Regions from separate parts of the Bradyrhizobium sp. cf659 genome, predicted to be linked through region 1. Evidence: riboswitches for the same ligand, from Rfam matches in the RefSeq annotation. Region 1 holds a riboswitch; the other holds the start of a gene.
The links. A riboswitch is a leader RNA that binds a small molecule or an ion and turns the genes downstream of it on or off. The one in region 1 is predicted to bind cobalamin.
Positions count from the first base shown of each region.

Region 1 (4,607 bases):
AGCCAGCGCAAGCTGCGCGATCGCCGCTTGCGCCGCGACCGGACCACCGGTGTCGCAGAGCACCTTCAACCGGCGCAGCGTCGAGACCGGCAGGGTTGAGTATGCATCGAGCCGTGTGTCGTCGCGGCCATCGGCCGGCAGCACGGCCAGCACGATACCGCGCGCCTTCGCGAGCTGCTGGAGAGCCGCGAGGCCGTAGGGCCAATAGGACTCACCGCCGATCAGGCGGACCAGAATGCCGCGTGCCTGGGCCAGCGTACGCTCGATGTAGATGTCGACCGAAAGCGGATGACGCAGCTCCGCGAGATTGGCGAGCCGCAGCGACGGCAGGCTGTCGCGGCCTCGGCGCCAGCCGGCCGCAAACGCGGCGAGATCGGAGTCCGAGTACGAGAGCACCACGAGATCGGCCGGATCCTGGCCGATGTCCCTTGGCGTCGCGGTCTCTTCCAGACCGCGGCTCTCGCGGAAGACGACGTGCATCAGATGCCAGATCCTGAAAGACCAAGTCCCGCTCTTATCGCGGCCTCGTCGATATCGCCGTGCTCGCCGATCACGACGAGCTTTGACTGCCGCGCGACCGCCCCCCAGGGCTTGTCGAACTGGTGACGCACGCGCTCGCCGACGGCCTGGAGCAGCAGGCGCATCGGCTTGCCCGCGACCGCGATGTAACCCTTGACGCGCAGCACGTTCTGCTCGCGCGACAGGCGCTGAACCGAGGCGACCAGTGTGTCGATATCCGCCACCTCCGGAAGGTCGATCACGACGGAGGCAAAGTCGTCGTGTTCATGCTCCTCTTCGCCGTCGTGATGCGACGGGCGCGCGGCGAGATCATTCTCGGCGGCGGCACCGAGGCCGAGGATGACGCGGGCGTCGATCGCACCGTCAGTGATGGGGAGCATCGGCACGCGGCGCGGCATCTCGGCGGTGATGGCAGCCTTGGCCGCTTCGATCCCTGCAGCTCCCGCAAGATCGGCCTTGGTGAGCAGCACGATGTCGGCGCAGGCGATCTGGTCCTCGAACACTTCCGACAGCGGCGTCTCGTGATCGATATTTTCGTCCGCCGCACGCTGCGCTTCCACTGCAGCCGGATCCGGCGCAAAGCGGCCGGCGGCGACCGCCTCGGCGTCGGCCAGCGCGATCACGCCGTCCACCGTGATGCGCGAACGGATCTCCGGCCAGTCGAACGCCTTGAGCAAAGGCTTGGGCAGCGCGAGGCCCGAGGTCTCGATCAGGATATGATCGGGTCTTACGGGCCGTGCCAGCAACAGCTCCATGGTTGGGATGAAATCGTCGGCAACGGTGCAGCAGATGCAGCCATTGGCGAGCTCGACGATGTTTTCCTCCGGGCAATTGGCGTCGGCGCACGACTTCAGGATCTGGCCGTCGACGCCCTCGCTGCCGAACTCGTTGACGAGCACCGCGAGCTTCTTGCCGTTGGGGTTGGCGAGCAGATGCTGGATCAGTGTCGTCTTGCCGGAGCCGAGAAAGCCGGTCACCACCGTGACCGGGATTTTTGCGAGCGAATTCATTCGGCGGCCTCCGGCACGACGGCAATGGGGGGAATGCGGGCAAGCGACTGCTTGCGGAAGATCTCGGGACGGCTGCGCCAGGGCACGAGGCCGTCGGGCGCGGCCGCATAGGCCGCGGCGCCCGCGACCACGTCGCGCGCGTTGGCATCCGACAGGCGGCCATAGACATAGGACCAGCGGCCGGGCGCGCTCAGCGCGACCGAGCAGCCCTGGCTACATGCCGACAGGCATTCGACGGGAACCACATTGACACCATCGGGCACGCCGGCGTCGACGATCGCACCGTGAAGGCGCTTGCCCGGCGTGACTTCTCCCTCGCCCGGCGTCTCGCCGGCACGGCAGGTAATGCAGACGTGAAGTGTGACGGTCATCGCCTCTTCCAGAATAAACAGCGGGAGGCGAAGAGGCCCACGAACCGATCTTGCGAGGGTCCGTTTCCCCGTCGCGGAACACCCCGTCCGCCGGTCCAAAAATCGTCCGCGCTGGCAGGTCTCCCGGCTTGCGGAGCAGGGTTTTGCCCTTCGATCCCCGCCTTCCCGATCCCGTCAGGGGTCAGTGGCTTCGGGCATCTCTCCGGTCACGGTCGCGGGGGCGGCTGCATTTTGGACCCAAATCTTGCCGATTCGGACCCTATCGCATTCCCTCTTCGCCTGTCATAGGACAGGAACCAACGCCGGGCCACCATTTGCCCCCGGCCGCCTCTTGTCAAGCCGAAGGACCAGGTACGATGACGCCTGAACCGGATACCCAAACGGGCGAGGAAACCGACGCCCGCCACGCCCAGAAAATGGCGAAGAAGAAGGCCGCCCGCGACAAGATCATGGCGACCAAGAGCGGCGAAAAGGGCCTCATCATCGTCCATACCGGCGCCGGCAAGGGAAAGTCGTCCTCGGCCTTCGGCATGATCGTGCGCTGCGTCGCCCATGGCTTCCCCTGCGCGGTCGTGCAGTTCATCAAGGGCGCCTGGGACACCGGCGAACGGCGCCTGCTCACCGGCCATTTCGGCGATCTCTGCCAGTTCCATGCGATGGGCGAAGGTTTCACCTGGGAGACGCAGGACCGCGCCCGCGACATCGCCGCCGCACGCGCTGGCTGGGAGAAGGCGAAGGAGCTGATCCTCGATCCCAGCCTGCGCATGGTCGTGCTGGACGAGATCAACATCGCGCTGCGCTACGACTATCTCGATATTGCTGAGGTCGTCGAATTCCTCAGCACGCAAAAGCCTGCGATGACGCATGTCGTGCTCACCGGGCGCAATGCCAAGGACGAGCTGATCGAGATCGCCGACCTCGTCACCGAGATGACGCTGGTGAAGCATCCGTTCCGCTCCGGCATCAAGGCGCAGGCCGGCGTCGAGTTCTGAAGACACACGCGATGGCGCGCGCATTGATGATCCAGGGGGCCGGCTCGGACGTGGGCAAGTCGCTCATCGTCGCCGGTCTTGCGCGCGCCTTCACGCGGCGCGGCCTGCGCGTGCTTCCCTTCAAGCCGCAGAACATGTCGAACAACGCGGCCGTGACCGTCGATGGCGGCGAGATCGGCCGCGCACAAGCACTGCAAGCCCTCGCCGCCGGCGTCGAGCCACACACCGACATGAATCCGGTACTGCTGAAGCCGGAGACCGATGTCGGCGCGCAGGTCATCGTGCATGGCAAGCGCATCGCAACTGCGCGTGCGCGTGACTATGCGGCGATGAAGCCACAGCTGATGGGCTCCGTGCTGGAGAGCTTCGAGCGGCTGAAGGCGCGGGCCAATCTCGTGCTGGTCGAAGGCGCCGGCAGTCCCGCCGAGGTGAACCTGCGCAAGGCCGACATCGCCAATATGGGCTTTGCCCGAAAGGCTGATGTGCCGGTTGTGCTGGTCGGCGACATCGACCGCGGCGGCGTCATCGCCCAGCTCGTCGGCATCAAGACAGTGATCGACCCCGACGATGCCGCGATGATCCAGGGTTTTGTCATCAACAAGTTTCGCGGCGATCCCACGCTGTTCGATGACGGCTACAAGCTGATCGAGCAGAAGACGTCCTGGCGCGGCTTTGGCGTGCTGCCCTGGTTTGCGCGCGCCGGCGAGCTGCCGGCCGAGGACGCGCTGGGCCTCAGCGACGCGCGAAAGCCGGGCCAATGCAAGATCGCCTGTCTCGCGTTGTCACGGATCGCCAATTTCGACGATCTCGATCCGCTCAAGCTCGAACCCGGCGTCGATCTCGTGATGGTGCGCCAGGGTGAAGCGATCCCCGGCGACGTGCGTCTCGTCATCGTCCCCGGCTCCAAATCGACCCGCGGCGACCTCGCTTTCCTGCGCGCGCAGGGCTGGGACATTGATCTCCTGGCGCATTATCGCCGCGGCGGCCACATCCTCGGCCTCTGCGGCGGCTATCAGATGCTCGGACGCAGTGTCGCCGACCCTGACGGCATCGAAGGCCCTGCCGGCGACACGCCGGGCCTCGGACTCCTGAATGTCGAGACGGTGATGAGCCCGCAGAAGACGCTGACGCGTGTTGCGGCCGTGCACGCCGCCACGGACCAGCCGATCGAGGCTTACGAGATCCACATCGGCCGCACCGACGGGCCCGATCGCGCGCGGCCGTTCGCGACATTGAACGGCGAGCCGGAAGGCGCGATCTCCAGCGATAGCCGTGTGCAGGGCAGCTACTTGCACGGCCTGTTCACGTCGGATGATTTCCGCAAGGCGTACTTGGCCAAGCTCGACATTCCCGCAGGCGACGAGCCTTATCATGCCAGGGTCGAGAGCGCGCTTGATGCGCTCGCCGACCACATCGAAAAGCATCTCGACGTCGAAGGCCTGCTTTCGCTAGCGCGCTAGGACCTCGGCAAGGCGCGTCCATTCGGCTTCGCTGCCGGGAAGTCCGAGCCGCAGCCATGTCGGCTTTTGCGTGAAGGCGCGCGACCAGATCTGGCCACGCGCCATCTTCTCCTGCGCGGCCAGCGCATCAGGCGTTTCGTAAAGACGAAACAGCGGCGTGCCGCCGACGAGCGTCCAGCCTTTTACGTGCGCCATGTCGTCGAGACGGGCACAGTCGCGCACAAGCCGCGCTGAGGTGGATTTCGCCCAGGCATC
Region 1 covers NZ_FOQJ01000007.1:47,770-52,376, forward strand. Annotated here, with positions in the region: gene cobN (cobaltochelatase subunit CobN) at 1-480, opposite strand, end outside; gene cobW (cobalamin biosynthesis protein CobW) at 480-1,529, opposite strand; gene BM118_RS26050 (DUF1636 family protein) at 1,526-1,900, opposite strand; cobalamin riboswitch at 1,997-2,216, opposite strand; gene cobO (cob(I)yrinic acid a,c-diamide adenosyltransferase) at 2,257-2,892, shown strand; gene BM118_RS26060 (cobyric acid synthase) at 2,904-4,352, shown strand; gene cobD (threonine-phosphate decarboxylase CobD) at 4,341-4,607, opposite strand, start outside.

Region 2 (4,607 bases), on a different contig from region 1:
GCGGATACCAAAACGCTCGGTGATTTGCGCCCAGACGAAGCTCTCGGTGCCCTCGGTCGTGGCGAGATTCACGTTCGCGTAGGACGTGAAGGTTGCGTTGGTGGTGATGAGGTCGGTGATGCTGTTGTGGAAGTAGGTCGAGCCGAACCTGATGCGGTTGTCGAACAGCGGCTGCTCGAAGCCGAAATCGTAGCCTTCGCTCTGCTCCGGCTTCAGGTTTGGATTGCCGAAGAAGCCGAAATCGGGAAAGTTCTGGTAGAGCTCGCTGAGCGTCGGTGCCTTGAAGCCGGTGCCGTAGCTCGCCTTCAGCTTGGTCTCGGTCACGGGCACGATCAGCGCCGGCGCGACGCGGTAGGTCGCGTGCTCGCCGAACTGGTCGTTGTGATCGTTGCGGACATTGGCGACCAGGAAGAAGCGCTTTGCGAATTCCGACTGCAATTCGATGAAGCTGGCCTTGTTGCCGTTCTCGGCCGCAAAGCCCGTGGTGTCGATCCGCTCGGTCTGCTGCTCGGCGCCGAACACCAGATTGTTGCCCCGCGCGAGCGCGACGACGCTGTGCCAGTCATATTTGATGCGTTCGCCGGTCGTGATGGTCGAGACGAGGTCGGCCGGGCCGATATCGTCGCTGCGCAGATTGGCGTAATTCACAGCGAAATAGCTCTTGATGCGGCCGTCGAGCACCGACCAGACCGCCTCGTCGCGATTGAAGAGCTGATGCACGCCGTGCCGGCTCTGCGTCGCGTTCGGCACGCTGGGAAAGCCGCCGTCGCCGGTGAACAGCAGCGTCGCATCGGTGTAACGGACCACGCTGTTGACCGACCAGTTCTCGTCGATGTCGAGCCCGAGCTTGGTCGAGTAGGTCATGTTGTCGTAGTTGTTGCCGTTGGCCTTCCGTCCCGGCGGCAGCAATTGCAGCGGCGTGACCGGGACGTCGCCGGCATGGAAATGCGCGACGCTGAGCGCATAGTTGAAATTGTCCTGCGCGCCGCTGAGGCCCGCGGTCTGGTTGAAGGTGTTGAACGATCCGGTCTCGATCGAGGCGGTCGCGCGCGGCGGCCCCTCGCCTTTCCGGGTCATGATCGAGATCACGCCGCCGATCGCGTCCGAGCCGTAGAGGCCGCTCTGCGGACCTCGCAGCACTTCGAGCTGCTGGATGTCGGCGGTCAACAGATGCGCGAAATCGAAGGCGCCGTTCGCCGTCGAGGGATCGCCGACATCGATGCCGTCGACGAACACCTTGGTGTGATTGGAGTTGGTGCCGCGCATGAACACCGAGCTCTGTCCGCCCGGACCGCCGGTCTGGACCACGTTCAGCCCCGGCACGGTGTTCAGCACGTCGGGAACGGTGCGATATTGCTGGGTCTGGATGTCCTTCTCGGTCACGACGGTGACCGAGATCGCGACCTGCCCTGCCGGCGTCGCAACGCCGGTCGGGCTGATCACGAGCGGCGATGCAAGGCTTGGTGCTGCGGACGTGGCGACGACCGGCGGCGCCGGCTGGCGCGCCTCGCGCTGCTGGCGTGACCTCGGCCGGGAGGGCGGCGACTGCACGGCGCCTGCCGGCGGCTTGGGCGATGCAACCTCGACCGGAGGTAGCAGATCCGGTGACGCCGATTGCTGCGCGAAGGCGGTGGACGGATCGAGTGGGTACAGGGAGACGAACGCGAACAGGCCGGCGCTGAGGCGCCTGGCGGCAGAGACAATACGGGACACAATTGTAACCTCGGTATGACGTCAGTGGCACGTCACAGCGAACGAGGCTTTACGGCGGAGCGATCGATTGCTCCGGTGAAGCTAATGCCTGTACTCCCCGACCGACATCTTCGCGTGTGACCACGGCTGACGGCAGGTCTCCTGGCTCGCGGGTCGTTACCTTACGTCGCCTTCCCAGGACCGAGATTCCCAGTGGCATATGACGAAAGATTCACCGCTTACAGTTGCGGGGGCAGCCGTGGCGTTGGGACAATCCCGGCGTCGGGACAATCTCGCACCACGTTCCCTTTTGATCTCCGTGAGGAGAACCGTCACTGATCAATCTAGGGGGCGAGCATATGGAGAGTCAATCGACCGCTGGAACGATGAGCTGCAAACGCGAGGCAAACACAATCAGACAGGCTTCCGCGCCGCGCGCGTCGTGACCACCGCCCGCTCGCCGGCATCGACGAGCTGACCGATGCCGGTCCGGCCTGCCAGCGCGCAGCGGATGATGTTCTCGGCGACCGACCTGCGGAACGCATGATCCTCGCCTGCGGGCCGATTGCGGCAAATCCGATCCAGCGCCAGCTTCATGTTGATCCGTGTGCGGGTGTCGAAATGCTCGCTGATCATTCGCGCGGCCTCGATCGATGATGTTGGGGCGGAAGCGTCCGACGATCGGCCGGGTTCCCGAACGGGATCGGGCAATGTGCCGGCCGTCTAGGTACGGCCTCTCGGGCGCTGCGTCTGGGCCCAGGCCGCAGTGACGTCGCGCGGCGGGATGTCGATGCGCCTGATCGGCGTCAATTCGCCTGATGCGGAGATGATCGCGGTCTCCTCGCGGCGACAGCGCGGGCACACGAAGCGGACCTCGCTCGGGGACGTCGACCAGCTCGAGCGTTTGACGTTGGCCGCCATCGGCCATGCGTCGCACTGCGAGCACGACACCAGAAACCGGCCGGGATCGAGCATACCCATTCCAACGGACTCCGCGTCCTGCCTGCTCCTACCAATGATTATGTCAGGGGAATCGTTCCGGTGTCCCGACACCGTCAGCCCCTCGATGCCCGAGGGACCGGCGATCCCCAGCCCTCAGGCTTCTCCAAACCGCTGGCCGCTCAGTGCGCGCCCTTGAGCGTGCAGGACGTGGTACAGGTGACCGTGTTGCCATGGTCGCACGCCTTGCAGGCGGCCACACACTGGTTCATGTCGCGGGGATTGTAAGAGCTGTAGTTCCGCACCGGGCAGGCTGCGGTCGAGCCGGTGATGTCCTGCTCCTGATTGCAGGCCGCCGTCATGAGCGCGAGGATGATCACCGCAAGAAGACGCATGGGATTGCCCCGTAAGACACCGGCAAAGCAACATCAGCGGGACGCGCTGCATCGCAGCGAGCCCCGGCATTCCCACCGCGAGCCATCGCGAATCGCGACGCTCACGCCCTCAAAGGATGCGTGTCAAATGTTAAGAACGGATTGCAGCCGCCTTCAGGCCGCAGCCTTGGCCGCGACGGCGGCCCGCGTCTCGCTCGCCAGCTGGTAGTAGCGCTCGGCGAGCTTGAGATAGAATTCGCGCTTGGTGCTGTCGGTGGCGAGCTTGGCGATCAGCTCGCATTCAGCCGTGAGCGTCTCGAACCGCTCCAGCCTGTCCTCAAGTTCTGTCATCGGCGTGTCCCCATCAAACGCCTCAAGGGACGACCAACCTAAGCCCGGGAAATAGGTCACGGCGAACATCGTTATCGAGTAGAATCATTTTTTCCCGCGCGGGGCTTACTTCTGCTCCAGCCGCCAGGCGCCGTCCCACCCCTCGTCCGGCGGATTGGCCTCGAATTGCGCGATGCGGGCGAGCAGCGTGCGCGAGGGACCGTCGCCGGGGACGGCTTCGAGCGCCGCGTTGAAAGCGGCGCGGGCCTCGTCGAAGCGGCGGGCGCGATAGGCCGCGAGACCTTCGGCATAGTGCGTGCGCAAGTCGTCCTGCGCGGCGGTGAGCGTGCCGGCCCTCGCCATCACCTCGAAGATCGCCTGCGGCGCGCTCTGGCCGGCGACCGCCAGACGATCGATCTCGCGGAATTCGAGGCGCTCGCCGATCGCATCCGCCGTCGCCTGCGCGATCAGGATGCGGGTGCCGTAGACCTTGTTGACGGCCTCGAGCCGCGAAGCGAGGTTCACGGCATCGCCCATCACGGTGAAGCTCATCATCAGCTCGGAGCCGATGCTGCCGGTGAGAACCTCGCCGGTGGCGATGCCGATGCGCAGGTCGCACGGCGCGGGCATGGCGCGGATGCCGAGCAGATCGGGCAATTGCTTCTGGAGCGCGGGCACCTGGTCGGCCATGTCGATGGCGGCACAGCCGGCCAGGAGTGCGGGCTCGTCCTCCTCGATGAAGGGCGGGCCCCAATAGGCCATGATGGCATCGCCGATATATTTGTCGATGACGCCGCGATTGCTCCGGATCGGGACCGACATCACCGTGAAATAGTGGTTCATCACCTTGACGAGGCCGCGCGGGGTCATGCCCTCGCTCATCGAGGTGAAGCCGCTCATGTCGCAGAACATGATGGTCATCACCCGGCGCTGGCCGTCGATGGCAACCTCCGGCCGGTCGATCAGGCCCTGCACCACCTTGGGATCGATGTAGCGGCCAAACGTCTCGCGGATGCGCTCGTTGTGGCGCAACTGCTCGATCATGCGGTTGAAGGCGGCCGCGAGCTCGCCGATCTCGTCCTGGGTCGAGACGGCGATGGTCTTGTCGAAGCGCCCGGCCTCGACCTCGCGTGTGCCGGCGAGCAACAGCCGCACCGGCCGCGTGATGCCGCCGGACACCAGCAGCGCAAAGGCAAATCCGACAGTTGCGGCGAGCAAGGTCACGATGCCCGAAATGACGATTGCCTGCCGCTGGTGACCGATCACCTGCGA
Region 2 covers NZ_FOQJ01000001.1:310,968-315,574, reverse strand. Annotated here, with positions in the region: gene BM118_RS01535 (TonB-dependent receptor plug domain-containing protein) at 1-1,716, opposite strand, end outside; cobalamin riboswitch at 1,828-2,041, opposite strand; gene BM118_RS01530 (hypothetical protein) at 2,107-2,328, opposite strand; gene BM118_RS41085 (hypothetical protein) at 2,416-2,673, opposite strand; gene BM118_RS41080 (hypothetical protein) at 2,814-3,026, opposite strand; gene BM118_RS41075 (hypothetical protein) at 3,180-3,356, opposite strand; gene BM118_RS01515 (adenylate/guanylate cyclase domain-containing protein) at 3,462-4,607, opposite strand, start outside.
Region 2: it holds a riboswitch for cobalamin, as region 1 does, so the genes downstream of both, BM118_RS01535 (TonB-dependent receptor plug domain-containing protein) here and BM118_RS26050 (DUF1636 family protein) in region 1, are expected to answer to the same signal.